Regions from separate parts of the Agrobacterium sp. DKPNP3 genome, predicted to be linked through region 1. Evidence: predicted binding sites of a transcription regulator. Region 1 holds the regulator's gene; the other holds the start of a gene.

Region 1 (4,449 bases):
CCCGCGCCTTCGCGAACGCCGCAAGCAGCTCGCCGGAACACTGTCCGGCGGCGAAAGGCAGATGCTGGCGCTCGCGCGGGCGTTGATGAGCCGGCCGAGACTGCTGCTTCTCGATGAGCCGAGCCTTGGACTTGCACCGCTGATTGTCGCCGAAATCCTGCGTATCGTCGCCGACCTGCGTCAAACCGGTGTCTCCATCCTGTTGGTCGAGCAGAATGCCCGCGCCGCGCTCGAAATTGCCGACGAAGCTTATCTCGTCGAACTTGGTGAAGTGCGCCGCTCAGGCCCAGCTTCCGAACTCGCCGTCGATCCCGCTCTGATGGCGAGTTATCTCGGGCCGGGCGAACACGCCATCCAGTGACATCCGCGACCGCTTCGTGCTGACGCTCGGCCCCGTGGAAACGGGGCGTGGCTCCGCGTGGGCGCCGCTATGACAGCAGTCCAACCGCAACTCCATCTTCCAGGAGGCTTTAGATGAATTACGTCCTGACGCTGCGCTGCCCCAACAGAAGCGGAATTGTCGCTGCGGTCTCGGGCCGCATCGCACAGCATGGCGGCGATATTTATGAAGCTCAACAATTCGACGACCATGAAACGGGCATGTTTTTCATGCGTGTCGCCTTCTCCATGGCCGGCGACGAGGCAGGCTTTCGCAATGGACTTGCCGCGGAGATCGATCGCTTCGCTCTCGACGCCACGCTGCGTCGAGCAGGTGCGCCGCGCAAGCTGCTGCTGCTCGTTTCCCGCTTCGACCACTGCCTCGGCGATCTTCTCTATCGCCACCGCATCGGCGAATTGAATGCCGAGATCGTCGGCATCGTCGGCAACCACCCCCGCGAGGCCCTGAACCTCACGCTGATGGGCGGGATAAAGTATCATCACCTGCCGGTGACAAAAGACAACAAGGCCGAACAGGAAACAAGCATCAAGGACATCATCGAAGAAACGGGCACCGACCTCGTCGTTCTTGCCCGCTACATGCAGATCCTGTCGGACAACTTCTCCGAATACTTATCCGGGCGCTGCATCAACATTCATCACTCCTTCCTGCCTGGTTTCAAAGGCGCAAAGCCCTATCACCAAGCCCATGAGAGGGGCGTCAAAATGATCGGTGCAACGGCCCATTACGTCACCCGCGATCTCGATGAAGGGCCGATCATCTGCCAGGACGTCGAGCCGGTCAGCCACGCCGATACGCCGGATGAGCTGGTCCGTAAGGGACGCGACATCGAGCGACGCGTGCTGGCCCGGGCGGTCTCATGGCACCTTGAGGACCGGGTGCTTCTCAACAAGAACAAGACGGTCGTTTTCGCGCGATAGCACAGCTCGATCTACACCCTGACCTGAAACGCGGAACAAATGGGACGCGTCGGGGCCTCGCCTGGGAACGACTTCTGGAGCTTTGGTTACCTCCAATTTGCGAAATGTAAATCCGAGCGAAGCTTAACCAGATTTTAGGGGATTGCGGAACACATATGGAACATATAGTGTTCGTTCTGTATTTGTTTCGCGACTCCAGCGACGATTCTCAAGGGTGTTTTCCTCATGCTCACGCGCAAACAGCAGGAATTGCTTCTCTTCATTCATGAGCGAATGAAAGAGTCCGGCGTGCCGCCCTCCTTCGATGAAATGAAGGATGCACTCGATCTCGCTTCCAAATCCGGCATCCACCGGCTGATCACGGCGCTCGAAGAGCGCGGGTTTATTCGCCGGCTACCCAACAGGGCGCGAGCGCTCGAAGTCATCAAGCTTCCGGAGGCTTATACGCCGGGCGCAAGGCCGCAGCGCGGCTTCTCACCGAGCGTTATCGAAGGCAGTCTCGGCAAACCGAAAACGCCGGAGCCGCCCCCTGCTCCCAAGGCACCCGCAAATGACATTGCAGGTGCGGCGACCGTACCTGTCATGGGCCGGATCGCTGCCGGTGTGCCGATCTCGGCCATTCAGAACAATACACATGACGTGGCCGTTCCAGTGGACATGCTAGGCTCAGGTGAACATTACGCGCTTGAGGTCAAGGGCGATTCGATGATCGAGGCCGGCATCTTCGATGGCGATACGGTCATCATCCGCAATGGCAATACGGCCAATCCGGGCGATATCGTTGTGGCGCTGGTGGACGATGAAGAGGCGACGCTGAAGCGGTTCCGCCGCAAGGGCGCGTCCATCGCGCTGGAGGCTGCAAACCCGGCCTACGAGACCCGCATTTTTGGGCCTGATCGGGTGAAAATTCAGGGCAAGCTGGTGGGGCTTATCCGGCGCTATCATTGATGCCGCCGCCGGTCCGGATAAAAGCGGATCGATTGGCAAGACATATCTAGCCTTCAAGATGAATGGCGCGTCATTCCGGTGGATTGATGCGCTTTTTTTTCTTTTGAAGCGATGAAGGTGCTTTTGAAAGGGTCAAGGCACGAATTCGGCATGATGTCGTTCACCCATCAACGGGCTTTATGAGTGCGATGGATTCTTTGCGATATTCGCCGCAACGTCGCTGGTATAAAACTGCGACACAGTCAGGAGACACGCCATGTACGATCTTTATATCGCAAACAAGAACTACTCCTCCTGGTCGCTGCGGCCATGGGTGTTGATGCGCACGCTCGGTATTGCCTTTGAAGAGAAACTCGTTCCCTTTGGCGAAGGCGTCTCATTTTCCACCTTTTCTCCCACCGGCAAGGTCCCCTGCCTCGTCGATGAGGGTGTGACGGTCTGGGAATCGCTGTCGATCGCGGAATATCTCGCCGAGCGTCATCAAGGGGTCTGGGCAAGCGACAAGCAGGCCAGAGCCTGGTCGCGTTCGGCGGCAAGCGAAATGCATGCGGGATTTTCGTCGCTGCGCAATCTCTACCCCATGTCGGTCGGCATTCGTGTCACGCCAAACGGCGGTGATGCCGGGCTGGCAGCTGATATCAAGCGTATCGATGTTTTATGGAGCGAAGGCCTTTCGACCTTCGGTGGTCCTTATCTCGCCGGCCAGAAGTTCACGGCAGTGGATGCCTTCTTCTGCCCCGTGGCATTCCGTTTCCAGACTTACGGTGCGGATCTATCCCCCGCAGCAAAGGCCTATTGCGATCGCCTGCTCGCCCTGCCCGCCATGCGCGAATGGTATGAGGCAGGCCTGAAAGAAATGTGGCGGGACCCGGCGCATGAAGCCGAAATCGCCAGCATCGGTCAGTTGACTGCGGATCTGCGCGCGAAGGCTTGAGACGCTTTGCCGGCGGCAATCATTGCGACGCCGCCAGCAGACGCGTGATCGTTTCCGGTAGCTCATGCTCGTAGCGACCAGATTTCCAATCGTAATATCGATGTTCGCTCCACGGCCGGTTCATGCCTGCGGTCGAAGCGCGCAGTTTCTCGACGACGCCCGGCTGATTGGCTGACGCGAAGTTGATCTCCACTGAACCAATGCGGCGCAAGATGCCGCGATTGAGAAGCAGCGCGCCTGAGCGGCAGTGTGAAAACGAGGTTCTTTGGGAAACAATGACGACGTCGGCGATGTCACATGCCTTTCCAGCCAGACGCCCTTCCTCCAGCACGATGATCCATTCGCCGCTCTGTGCCTGCGCCACGCACCAGCGACCCGGCTTGCAGGTGAAAACGCCCGGCGTTCCCGCTTTCAGCGCAACCGCCATCTCGCGTGCGGCGGCTCTCAACTCCTCCTGCGACAGCTTTGCTTTATTGGTAAACGTCTCTGGCCGGTCCCGCTGCAGAATAACCGGCGCCTGCGGTGTCTTAGCAAGCAGCAGCGCCCTCTGCCACTGGTCATAAATAAAGCCATGGGGTCGGGTTCTCGTGGTGTAAACCTTCTCATCGGCAAGAAGCGCCACCAGCGAGCCATCTTCATGAACGAGGAGATCCGGCAGATCGCGTTGAAATGTCGTTGCCGAGAGCCCGAAGGCAAGCAGCAGAGGCGGGATGCCCAAGAGCGCCAGGCGGGTGCGCAACAGGGTGAGCAGCAGAAAGCCGGCCGAGGCGATACCGATGAACCAGCCATGCGGGCGTCCGGTCGCTGCGCTTCCGCCCCAGGACGCAACTTCGTCCGCGACCTCGATGACCATCGCCATGCCATAGCCCATCACCTTCAGAAATGGCGCGTCGAGCCCGAACGGCATCAGCAGCATGGCGATCAGACCGAAGGGCATCACAATCAGCGACATCAGCGGCGTCGCGGCAAGATTGGCGAAAAGTCCATAGGTGGTGACACGTTGGAAATGTTCGGCGGAATAGATTGCCGTCGAAAGCCCGCCAATCAGGGACGTCGTGATGACGCCCCCCATCACAGCGCCTGCCATCTGCGCGACCGTGATCCAGCTGGGCTTTCTTCCCATATAAAGACGCTCGCGAACACTACGCCGGCGGCTCCAGGCGGCGTAGGCGGAAACAAGCGCGATTGTCGCGGCAAAAGACATCTGAAAGCTTGGCCCCATCACTTCGGAGGGCGAGAGCGCGAGA
Region 2 (4,449 bases), on a different contig from region 1:
ACAGGTCGCGCAGAATTGAAGGATGATTCAAAAAAATTGGGGCCTCCGAAGGGGCCCCGATTTTGTGCCGGCGGCTCTGTCTTAGCCGGCGCGCCTGAGTTGACTGCCGCCTCTCGCCATTGCTGCGTCAGAAGTGGAAGGCAGCACGAACTGCCCGAGCCTGCCATCCATTTCACCTGCCTCGGAAGCAAGGCTGTGAATGGCTGCCGTCGTTTCTTCCACCATTGCCGCATTCTGCTGGGTCATGGTGTCGAGGCTTGCCACGGTGCTGTTGATTTCCGACAGCGTGTGCGCCTCCTCTCGTGTGGATTCCATGATCTCTTCAATACGTGCGCTGATGGTCTGCACGTGCTTGCCGATGCCGGTGAGTGATGCGCCGGCCTTTTCCACCAGCGTGACGCCGGCGGAAACCTCGTCGGTGGAGCGTTTGAGAAGGCTGGTGATTTCCTTTGCCGCGGCGGCAGACCGCTGCGCCAACTCGCGGACTTCCTGCGCGACCACTGCGAACCCCTTGCCGGCTTCTCCTGCGCGCGCCGCTTCAACGCCGGCGTTGAGCGCCAGAAGATTTGTCTGGAAAGCGATTTCGTCGATGACGCCGATGATCTGGTTGATCTGGCGCGACGACGTCTGGATGGCTTCCATGGCGGCGATCGTCTGTTCCATCACGCGGCTCGATGCAGTTGCCTCCGCACTGGCGTCGCGCGCAATGCGCGTGGCCTGTTCGGCGCGCTCGATCTGGTCACGGACGGCCTCGGTAATCGCCTTGATGGCGCTGGCCGTCTCGGTGATGGAAGCCGCCTGTCTTTCGGTGCGCTCCGCAAGTTGATCGGCTCCTACGCGCATTTCCTCCGAGCCGCCGCGCACGGCAGCGGAATTGCCGCCAATCGCTTCCATGGTCTCGCTCAGACGGGCGAGGGCTGTGTTGAAGTTGTGGCGCAGACTCTCAAGATCAGCCGGAAAAACGGTCTCTATGCGATAAGCCAGATTGCCATTCGCCAACCGGTCAAGCCCCTCATCCAACGAATGGACGACCATCTGCAGAGTTCCGGCCTCTGCCTCCCGTTCCGCCAGATGCGCGCGACGCGCCGTTTCGGCTTCCTCTCGTGTGCGCGAAGCGGTTTCTTCCATCTCCCGCTGGAGAATGAGCTTCTCACGGAAACTGCCCAGCGCCCGCGCCATGCGGCCGATCTCGTCCTTGCGGTCCTGATTTCCGATTTCCGCATCGAGACGGCCTGCCGCTACTTCGCCGGTCAGGCCTGCAAGCTTTTCGAGTGGCGCGAAAAGACGCCGGGCGAAGAAGGCCGTTGCCGCGCACATTGCAGCCAGAACGCAAAGACCGATGACAGCGAGCGTCCCGGCAATCGAGATCGACCCGGCATTCAATTCGCTGCGCAGCATGCTTTCCACTGCAAGATATTTTTCACCCGCAAAGGAAAAGGGTCGGGCATAGGCGTTTGCCACGCCATCGGCGCGTTCGATCGTGGCGACTGTCATGCCCGCAGCGTTAAGGGCCTGCCCGTGAAATCCATAAATCGCCGGATCAAGGCTGACGAGTTTGCTGCCCTCCACACCGAGAACCTTGCCATCGGCAGAAATGATTGCGGATTGCTCGGAGCTGCCCGCCGAGACACCCTTCGTTAGGATTTGGCTGAAGACATCCTCCTTCACGCGGAAAAGAACGACGCCCTTGAAGGCGCCGAACTTGACCACGGGAACACCGAAATAAATGCCCGCCTCGTTTGTTGCGGCATCGATCCGAAGGCCGGAGAAGCTCGTCTGAGCCACATCGTCCACGGCCTTTTGGGCATTCGCAGCACCCCGCGCGAACGCGGCGCCAAGACCGCTTTCCGCCCAGACGCCGTTATTGACGGTCTCCCCGAAGGCCGCCCCCTTGAGATAAGAGTAATAGACAGTGCCGGCCGGATCGATGAAGAGCACGTCGCTGAACGGCGTTCCCTTGAGATAACCGGCTATGTCCGTCTGGGTCTTTTCATGGGTTGAATAATAAAAGCCGCTCGGGTTTTCCGGCTTGATCAGCTTTTCCCTCTCGCTGAAGGGGTTTTCCTTGACGAAAACGCGCTGAAGCTCCGCCTTGGCGTCACCAGAGTTTTTCTGAACCGTGCCCCAGCCGCTTCGCATGGAGACGACCGCCATTTGCAGGGATTCGATCTTGGCGATGGAATCCGCCTGGGTTTTCAGCTGCTCGAGACGTTCCTGAAGCATGTCGCCGCGGAAGACGAGGACGCTTTCCATGGACTTCGATGCCTGCTCTTCGAGAACGTGGCTGCTGCTCTGGTAGCCGAGAAGCGTGAGCGTCCCGGTCGAGATCGCCATCAGCGCTAAAAAAATAATCAGGACTTTGGTCGATATAGAATGAAAACGGTTGAGCATGGCCGATGCAGCCCCCAATGCCGGATCAGTTCCCGCGCCTCGGATGACAGGCGCCATTGGACGGCTGATTTGGCGAACATATTGCGCCGCGGCTCGTCATGGCCGCAGCTCCCCATTTCGTTTTTGTGGGCGAACAATGCGGTACGTGACTTAAACAGTGGTAAATGCTGCACTGCAAATATAATGAATGTTGTCGTTTTGTTCACTTATCGCTGGCAGGGTCGGGGCCAGAAAGATAAGGTACCTCATGCAAAACACGATTCGGATCATCGGCATCGACCCCGGGCTACGGCGCACCGGCTGGGGTGTCATCGACACCCTCGGCAACAGCCTCAGATTTGTCGCCTCCGGTACGGTGACGTCGGATGGTGATATGGACCTCGCCTCCCGGCTCTGCCAGTTGCATGATGGGCTGGCTGAAGTGGTACACAGCTACCGGCCGGATGAGGCTGCGGTGGAGCAGACCTTTGTGAACAAGGACGCGGTTGCGACGCTGAAACTCGGTCAGGCGCGGGGCATTGCCATGCTCGTGCCGGCGCGCGCCGGATTGCCTGTCTTCGAGTATGCGCCCAATGCGGTCAAGAAAGCTGTGATCGGCGTCGGGCATGGGGAAAAGCAACAAATTCATATGATGCTGAAAATCCTGATGCCGAAGGCCGAATTCAAGGGTAACGATGCGGCGGACGCGCTCGCCATCGCCATCTGCCACGCGCATAATCGCGGTGGTGACAGGATGCGGCGGCTTCTGGCAGCCGGTTAATTTCATTTTTAGTGAGCGGGCGGCATCATGATCGGAAAACTGAAAGGCAGCATCGAGGAAATCGGGGCGGATTACGTGCTGGTGGATGTGCATGGCGTCTGTTACGTCGCCTATTGTTCGGCGCGCACTTTGTCGAAAATCGGCTCTGTCGGGGAGGCTGTGGTGCTCTTCATCGAAACCTATGTGCGTGAAGACCAGCTGAAGCTTTTCGGCTTTCTCTCGGCGCTGGAGCGGGAGTGGTTTAACCTGTTGCAAAGCGTGCAGGGCGTGGGCTCGAAGGTGGCGCTGGCCGTTCTTTCCACGCTCTCGCCTTCCGAACTTGCCAATGCAATAGCCCTGCAAGACAAAACCATGATCTCGCGTGCACCGGGCGTTGGGCCGAAGGTGGCCGTGCGCCTCGTGACCGAGTTGCGCAATAAGGCCCCGGCCTTTGCGGGAGACGCTTCCGCCTCCATCGGGCTCAAGCAGGAGCTTGGAGAAGGTGTCGCTTCCGCGCCGGTCGCGGATGCCGTATCAGCGCTGACAAATCTTGGTTACTCTCGTGACCAGGCTGCCAATGCGGTTGCCGCTGCGCTCAAAAATGGCGGGGAGGGCGGCGATAGCGCCAAGCTCATCCGGCTCGGTCTCAAGGAGCTTTCGCGGTAAATTTCGTGAAGCGCGTTGTCGCGATAGTCATGCTATAGCGGCGACACTTGAGGAATTCGACTAGAACAATGGAATGCCCTGAATGAGCGATGCGGAGAGACTGATTACCCCGGAGAAGCGCGGCGAGGATATCGACACCACGCTGCGCCCGCAGTCGCTGGACGATTTTACGGGCCAGGCAGAGGCTCGCGCCAATCTGAAAGTGTTCATCGAGGCGGCCAAGAATCGGGGCGAGGCGCTTGATCATGTGCTCTTCGTCGGCCCGCCTGGCCTTGGCAAGACAACGCTGGCACAGATCATGGCGAAGGAGCTCGGCGTCAACTTCAAGTCTACATCCGGTCCTGTCATTGCCAAAGCGGGGGATCTTGCGGCGCTTCTCACCAATCTTGAGGAGCGCGACGTTCTCTTCATCGATGAAATCCATCGTCTCAATCCGGCGGTGGAGGAAATCCTTTATCCCGCCATGGAAGATTTTCAGCTCGATCTCATTATTGGCGAGGGGCCTGCGGCGCGGTCGGTGAAGATCGATCTCTCCAAGTTCACGCTTGTCGCCGCTACCACCCGTCTCGGCCTGTTGACCACGCCGCTGCGCGACAGATTTGGTATCCCCGTTCGATTGGCCTTTTACACCGTGGACGAGTTGGAGCTGATTG

The links. Region 1 encodes LexA, which represses DNA repair genes until DNA is damaged. Its sites were predicted from a motif close to TGTTCNNNNTGTGTTCNG; they were not measured.
Region 2: the regulator LexA is predicted to act here: its motif matches at 2,580-2,597, upstream of ruvC (crossover junction endodeoxyribonuclease RuvC).

Annotation. Positions count from the first base shown of each region.
Region 1 covers NZ_JBQYSN010000058.1:1,067-5,515, forward strand. Annotated here, with positions in the region: gene ACUTJJ_RS16025 (ABC transporter ATP-binding protein) at 1-361, shown strand, start outside; gene purU (formyltetrahydrofolate deformylase) at 475-1,320, shown strand; gene lexA (transcriptional repressor LexA) at 1,546-2,268, shown strand; gene ACUTJJ_RS16040 (glutathione S-transferase family protein) at 2,525-3,202, shown strand; gene ACUTJJ_RS16045 (ComEC/Rec2 family competence protein) at 3,222-4,449, opposite strand, start outside.
Region 2 covers NZ_JBQYSN010000103.1:5,666-10,114, forward strand. Annotated here, with positions in the region: gene ACUTJJ_RS21480 (methyl-accepting chemotaxis protein) at 82-2,391, opposite strand; gene ruvC (crossover junction endodeoxyribonuclease RuvC) at 2,639-3,151, shown strand; gene ruvA (Holliday junction branch migration protein RuvA) at 3,179-3,796, shown strand; gene ruvB (Holliday junction branch migration DNA helicase RuvB) at 3,879-4,449, shown strand, end outside.